Regions from separate parts of the Paenibacillus wynnii genome, predicted to be linked through region 2. Evidence: predicted binding sites of a transcription regulator. Region 2 holds the regulator's gene; the other holds the start of a gene.

Region 1 (3,621 bases), 290 kb from region 2:
CTTTGACAAAAGCGGTAACTCCGTCATATAATACTTTTTCCTCGGCTGACAGAGTGAGTGGAATATTTCGGACCTTACGTTTTGTAAAGACTACCGGACCCTCTCCCCGTCGATTTCGAATCATGACTTTGGAAAGCGCGCCTTTAAGCTGTTCTTCATTTTTAGGCAGCCGTTTATCCACGACAAAATTGCTGGCGAAATCGCTCTGATTGCCAAGTTGACCCGGCTTCAGCAGTGTGATTAGGTTAAACAATTCGCCCAGATCATTCTGTACAGGAGTGGCAGTGAGCAGTAAACAATATTTTTTACGCAGCTGTTGTACAAATATATAATTGGTCGTTTTTTTATTTTTCAACTTATGCGCTTCATCGATAATCAACAAATCGTATTCATTATTCAGCAGAATCTCTTTATGGGGATCTCGTTTGGCAGTGTCCATTGAGGCAACGACGATATTATTATCCCAAGAATATAATTTTTTCTGGGCAACAGCCGAGATCCCGAACTTGGAATTCAACTCGCGCACCCACTGTAGAACTAGAGAAGCAGGCACGAGGATAAGAACTTTGGAGACAAGTCCGCGAACGATATATTCTTTTAAAATAAGCCCTGCTTCGATCGTCTTTCCCAATCCCACTTCATCAGCAAGGATCGCCCGCCCAGACATTTGAAACAGCACTTTATGTGCCGTATCCATCTGGTGGGGTAGAGGGGACAGTCCGGATAAATGCTTCATACACTGCAGCTCCGTGAAGCTTGTGACTAAATCGGATTCCTCACCTTGAACAGCTAGCTGTGATAATTTCCAGTCTCCCCAAGGGCCGCCTTTGTCTAGTCTAGACTCCAAATCCATCAGCCAACTGCGGTCAAAGGATAGAGGAACCGGCATTACGGGTGTAGACTCCAGCCCCTTTTCGGGCATGGAACTGCGGAATAATTGTGTCATATATCATCCACCTCCGGTGCGAATTACATAGTGATCCGTAGAAGTAGTATGCTCGTAAAAGAGAGAATTCATAACCTAGAGTGAGATAATGCAGGGTGAATTGCTGAAATTTAGGCAGATGGACACTTTTTTCGGAAAAGACCTGTGATACAATATGTGGTATAGTTTATAGATGGGCGCACACAATATATTGTGACAATTGTTTTAAATCTGGGTTTAAATGTGGCAAAGAACGGTTATTTGTTATTGACAAGAACAACTTCCTAATGTCGCTTTTAGAGAAAGAGACATCTGCCGGGAGGTTATTGTTGTGGGTCACAAAACGTGATAACCCACACCTGAAACGGAAGCACTATCACATTTGCGGGAGGTTTTTTTATTGAGTACAGTGGAACGTAATCAGCGTCTAGAGGGCCTGAGCGAGAAAATATTTCTGGACCGTTATGCTTGGAAGGATGCCGACAGTAACAATGCCAAGGTAGGCGATGTCGTACTGGTTCTTACCAAGGACGATCCGAAGTTCCCAACGAAGGAAGTCGGCGAAATTGTGGAGCGCAGCGGTCAAATCGTGACGGTAAAGACTCGCCGAGGCGAGCATGTACAAACCGACGTTGAGAAGCTGACTCTTAATATTGAAAAAACACCTGAAGAAATGTGGGATCGACTGGCAGGAGCTATGGCTTCTGTTGAGAAGACGCCGGAGCTTCAGCAGGAATGGACAGGCAAATTCCGCAGTATTCTGGATGACTGGAAGCTGGTTCCCGGTGGACGTATTGCTGCGGGGGCAGGGGCGAGCGAAGAGCTTACTCTTTTCAACTGCTATGTAGTCCCTTCTCCGAAGGACAGCCGTGGCGGTATCATGCAGACATTATCTGAAATGACGGAAATTATGGCTCGTGGCGGCGGAGTTGGAATTAATCTTTCCTCCTTACGTCCAAGACGAGCAATTGTCCGCGGTGTAAACGGTTCTTCAAGCGGCTCTGTATCCTGGGGCGGTCTGTTCAGTTACACGACAGGACTAATTGAGCAGGGGGGCAGCCGTCGCGGTGCGCTGATGCTGATGATTAATGATTGGCACCCGGATGTAGTGGATTTCATAACCGTGAAGCAAACCATGGGGCAAGTTACCAATGCCAATCTGTCCGTATGTGTGAGCAACAGCTTCATGAAAGCTGTGAAGGAAGATTTGGATTGGGATTTGGTATTCCCGGATACTACGTATCCAGATTACAACGAAATTTGGGACGGAGACCTCGACAAATGGAAAGCCGAAGGGCGCAGCGTTATCCATTACCGTACCGTCAAAGCACGTGACGTATGGCAGACCATTATTGAATCGGCATGGAAGTCGGCAGAGCCTGGTGTTGTCTTCATGGAATACTACAACCAGATGTCCAACAGCTGGTATTTCAATCCTATCATTTGTACAAACCCTTGCGGTGAGCAGGGTCTTCCAGGCTGGGGTGTCTGCAACTTGTCAGCTGTGAATCTCTCTAAATTCTATGACGAAGAGAAACATGATGTAGATTGGGAAGATCTTGCGACTACAACACGTTATTCTGTACGATTCTTGGACAATGTTATTGATAAGACTCCTTACCATTTCCCGGAGAATGAAGCCAATCAGAAGCTCGAACGTCGTGTGGGCCTAGGTACCATGGGATTGGCTGAGCTGATGATCAAGCTCAATATCCGTTACGGAAGTCCTGAATCGCTGGAGTTTTTGGACAAGCTGTACGGCTTCATGGCACGCGAGGCTTACTTAGCTTCTGCTGAGATTGCCGGCGAGAAGGGTTCCTTCCAAGCTTTTGATACTGAAAAATATCTGTTGAGCGGATTTATGAAAAACATCACCGAAACCTATCCGGAAGTAGGCGCAGCCATTCGTGAGAACGGAATGCGCAACGTAACCGTAATCACCCAAGCTCCTACCGGCAGTACCGGAACTATGGTGGGAACTTCAACAGGAATTGAGCCTTATTTTGCCTTTAAATACTACCGCCAAAGCCGTCTCGGCTTCGATGAGCAGTTCGTACCGATTGCGCAAGAATGGCTGGAAGCCCATCCGGGTGAAGAACTTCCTGAATATTTCGTAACTTCAATGGATCTGTCAGCCAAAGATCACATCCGTGCCCAAGCTGCTATTCAACGTTGGGTGGACAGTTCGATTTCCAAGACAGCTAACTGCCCTGCCGATTTCACTGTTGAAGAGACGGCAGAATTGTACGAAATGGCCTTTGATTTAGGCTGTAAAGGTGTAACCATCTACCGTGATGGCAGCCGTGACGTACAAGTACTGCAAACAGAGAACAAGGAAGAGAAGAAGGATGCTCCTATAAAAGAAGAAGTTGTTGAATCAGCAGCTTCTGAAGCTGAACTGACTGATCCTGTAGCTGCAAATGCAGCAGTAGCAAGCCCTGTACCGCAAGCTACCGCTAACGAGCTGGATAAACAATACAAGAAACGCCCGCAGATTCTTCGTGGTGCTACCTATAAGATCAACACGCCATTTGGTATGGCTTATATAACAATCAACGATCTGGATGGAACTCCGGCAGAGATCTTCCTAAATGTAGGCAAGGCTGGTTCTGACGTATTCGCTATGGCAGAAGCTTTAGGTCGTGTCTGCTCCTTGTTCCTCCGTTATGGAGACCATGGTCAAAAGGTTGAACTGT
Region 2 (3,621 bases):
GCGGATGAAGAAATCCTCCATGCTCTCCGCGCTGTTGAACGCCCAATCCGGGCGGTAAATACCCAGGGAAGTGACTGCCGGTTCTCCATCCGGGAACAGCAGATTCCACTTCACCTTCGTATCATAACCCTTGGCTTCGACATCAATGCCCGCGTACAGGTCAAACGGACTTCTGCCCAAGCTTTTGGCCTTCTCAGCCGAGCTTTTCAGCTCCTTCCACCAGAAATTCAGAAACATGCTACCTGTTATTTGCTTTCCATTATCCTGGAGGAACATCGCATTCTTGTCATTTAGTGCATTCTGCCAACTGATACTGCCTTCCTTAGTCATGGAATCATACCATACGATGTGCATGGAGGAAGACTTATGCGATTCTAGATAACTTAGGAAGGCTTTCATTTGCTGCGCGTCAGCCACCGTTCCTCCCTCAGTCTCCTGATTAATGAACCACCCGTCAAATCCATAATAGTTCGCAACTTGGATCAGCTTATCAGCGGCGGGAAAAGAGCCATCGCTGTTTTGCTGAAGCATCTGCTTCACCCATTCATATTTCCCACCATAAACAGTTGGTGGAAAGAACACCGTTCCGATGATCGGCACGCCGTTCTTGTGTGCCGCATCGATGGTATCGGCGCTTGGAGGTACGATGATGCCTTCGCCGGCCGAGCCGGCCCAATATACCAGCTTGTCAACATACTGCCAATAGGTGAACGTGTTTGCTCCGAATTTGCCCGATCCCTGCGATGGAACTCCACTTGTTCCCGGATTCAGCGCGGATAAAGCCATAACCTTCGGTCCCTTAGTCGCATGCGGATTAACACCTTCTCCCACAATGCGGTCCTGTAGCGGGACTGTACTCCGGTTGAATACCGCATCCGGGTCGGATGCTGGATTCCATTGAATCAATTGCTCTGGAAACCAAAAGGATGAATAAGGCTGCTTTGCGAACGCAGATGTGGATAATACTACGCACACTACAAATAAAAATATAAAACTTGTACCCATCTTTTTCATTCCATATTCCTCCCATCGAATGTATGATTGCGCTTACATAATAACAAGTTGCGCAACACTATTGATAGTGGATTAATGGCAAGTCCAGGTGCAATAATTACAGATCGTATTCGTTTCCAGTATAAAACAGCAAAAAAACGGCATTTCTGCCGTTTCTTCTAGGATGGACTCTCAGGGATTCGAACCCTGGACCAATTGATTAAGAGTCAACTGCTCTACCAGCTGAGCTAAGAGTCCATAATATGAAATTTGGTGGAGCCTAGGGGGATCGAACCCCTGACCTCATCGCTGCCAGCGATGCGCTCTCCCAGCTGAGCTAAGGCCCCTAATGCGGGTTAAAAACGTTCCGTTTGAGCGGTAAGCCCAGCCACTCTGCTAAGACCAAGCTCCGTAGGCGACTTCTATATAATATAAAAAATCCGCGTCGGTGTCAACACTTTTTTTTATAAATTAGAAATCGCCGCGTTTTATAACCCGTCCATTTCAGAGGTACTCTTAGATAGCAGTCCCTTCAATTCCTTCATAAACATGTTGATGTCTTTGAACTGACGGTATACGGATGCGAAGCGGACGTAAGCAACTTCATCCACCGGGTAGAGCTGTTCCATCACTAATTCACCAATCTGTTGGCTGTCCACTTCTGCTACAGCGATACCGCGAAGGGACTTCTCAACCTCAGATACGATCATCTCCAGCTGTTCTACCGATACAGGACGCTTCTCACAAGCGCGAATGAGACCTCGCAGTATTTTATCGCGGCTAAATTCCTCACGGCTACCGTCCTTCTTAATGACGATCAGCGGGGTCTCCTCAATCATCTCGAACGTTGTAAAGCGCTTGCTGCACCCTTCACATTCACGCCTACGGCGGATGGACTTATTCTCGTTAGCTGGTCTAGAGTCCAATACTTTTGTATTTGTATGATCACAGTATGGGCATTTCATAAGTTAACTCACTTCCTTTTTGCAAAATGATTAGCTGTCCGCTCCGCTGATAACCGGCTTTTAGACATGCATATTCTTTTTTCCATAAATCACCGTTTCATTATAGTTATGAATATAACAAGTCCAGCACATAATACAGTTACCAACCGATAGGAGGTGAACAGCAATGAGCCAAAACAGAAGCTCCAACAACCTGGTAGCGCCAAGAGCAAGCGCAGCTTTGGAACAACTTAAATTTGAAGTTGCCCAAGAACTAGGTATCACACTTTCCCCTGATGGTTACCAAGGCAATAAAACATCTTATGAAAACGGTTCGATCGGTGGTTACATCACTAAACGTCTTGTAACCCTGGCTGAACAACAACTGGCAGGTCAATTCCAATAAACCTGTCTCCATAGCTTGCCTAAAGAAGTATTGAACAGCTTCCGGGCTGTTTAATGCTTCTTTTCACTAATGCTTAAGCTTAAAAATGACTGTAAATCTCCGTGTATTGCTCATAATAATAGATAACCCGCTGTACATAATGACGCGTCTCACCGATAGGTATGCTCTTAACAGCTTCCTCAGTTCCGTCCCAGGCTCCCTGCTTCAGCCAACGCTGTACATTGCCAGGGCCGGCATTATAGGCGGCTATAACAGCTATACGGTTACCGTCAAACTGTCGGGATAGAGATCGGAGATACCATGTCCCTAGCTCAATATTGGCAGAAGGCTCCTGCTTCAGGCGCTCTAGTGACACATCAGGTAGCTTGGCCTTTTCAAGTGCCCAGTTAGCGGTATCCGGCATGAGCTGCATTAGACCCAAGGCTCCTTTTTTGGATTCCCGTCCGGTCTTATAATTAGTCTCAACACGAATAATGGCAGCAACTAGAAAGGGATCTATGTTATAGGTTTGACTGTGTTTGCGAATTTCATCCTTATAATAAATCGGATAAAACCAAGACATCCAGTTCGTGCTTAGGAATAGAATTGCCGTAAAGCCAATGAACAAGAGCAGCAGTACTCTCTTTTTACGTAGATATTTCATAATAAGCCCAGCCTGTCCCAAAGTTTGGCAACCTGCATTTCAGTATGGACCAGATCCCCGCTGTTGTCGATGACATAACTTGCTTTACTTCGTTTTAGCTCAATGTCCATTTGGGCATTTAAGCGATCCTCTGCCTGCTCTTTTGACCAATTATTACGCTCCATTAAACGGGCTAACTGTACCTCACGCGGTACATACACAACCACAATCTCCTCAAACATCCCCTGCAGATTTGACTCAAACAGCAAAGGAATATCCACAATAATTAATCGTTCCGGCTCCAGTGTATCCATTTCCTGCATACGACTGCGGATTTCCTGCCGAATAGCCGGGTGCGTCAGATCGTTAAGGGTTTGTATAGCCTCCGGGTCACGAAAGACTATTTCACCCAGTTTCGCTCGATTCAGCGTTCCATCTGGAAAAAGGATATCTTGTCCAAAATGACGCACAGTGGCCGCCAACACTTGATGCCCGGGGAGCATAACCTCTCTGGCAATGACATCTGCGTCAACCAGCTTTGCCCCCTTGTTCACAAATAGCGCGGATACTGTGCTTTTTCCGGAGGCAATGCCTCCAGTTAAGCCCATAATCATGTTTTCACCTCATAACAGCTTCATTATTCCCATTAAAATTAA

Evidence for each region. The regulator NrdR, encoded in region 2, represses ribonucleotide reductase genes. The targets are predictions, from matches to a motif close to AACACNATATATNGTGTT.
Region 1: a site for NrdR is predicted at 1,126-1,143, ahead of PWYN_RS16980 (adenosylcobalamin-dependent ribonucleoside-diphosphate reductase). Genes of this name have one in related genera too.

Annotation. Positions count from the first base shown of each region.
Region 1 covers NZ_JQCR01000003.1:385,098-388,718, forward strand. Annotated here, with positions in the region: gene PWYN_RS16975 (DEAD/DEAH box helicase) at 1-946, opposite strand, end outside; gene PWYN_RS16980 (adenosylcobalamin-dependent ribonucleoside-diphosphate reductase) at 1,326-3,621, shown strand, end outside.
Region 2 covers NZ_JQCR01000003.1:90,442-94,062, reverse strand. Annotated here, with positions in the region: gene PWYN_RS15785 (endo-beta-N-acetylglucosaminidase) at 1-1,014, opposite strand, end outside; tRNA gene PWYN_RS15780 (tRNA-Lys) at 1,179-1,251, opposite strand; tRNA gene PWYN_RS15775 (tRNA-Ala) at 1,265-1,340, opposite strand; gene nrdR (transcriptional regulator NrdR) at 1,482-1,958, opposite strand; gene PWYN_RS15765 (alpha/beta-type small acid-soluble spore protein) at 2,125-2,343, shown strand; gene PWYN_RS15760 (lytic transglycosylase domain-containing protein) at 2,423-2,986, opposite strand; gene coaE (dephospho-CoA kinase) at 2,983-3,579, opposite strand; gene ytaF (sporulation membrane protein YtaF) at 3,589-3,621, opposite strand, start outside.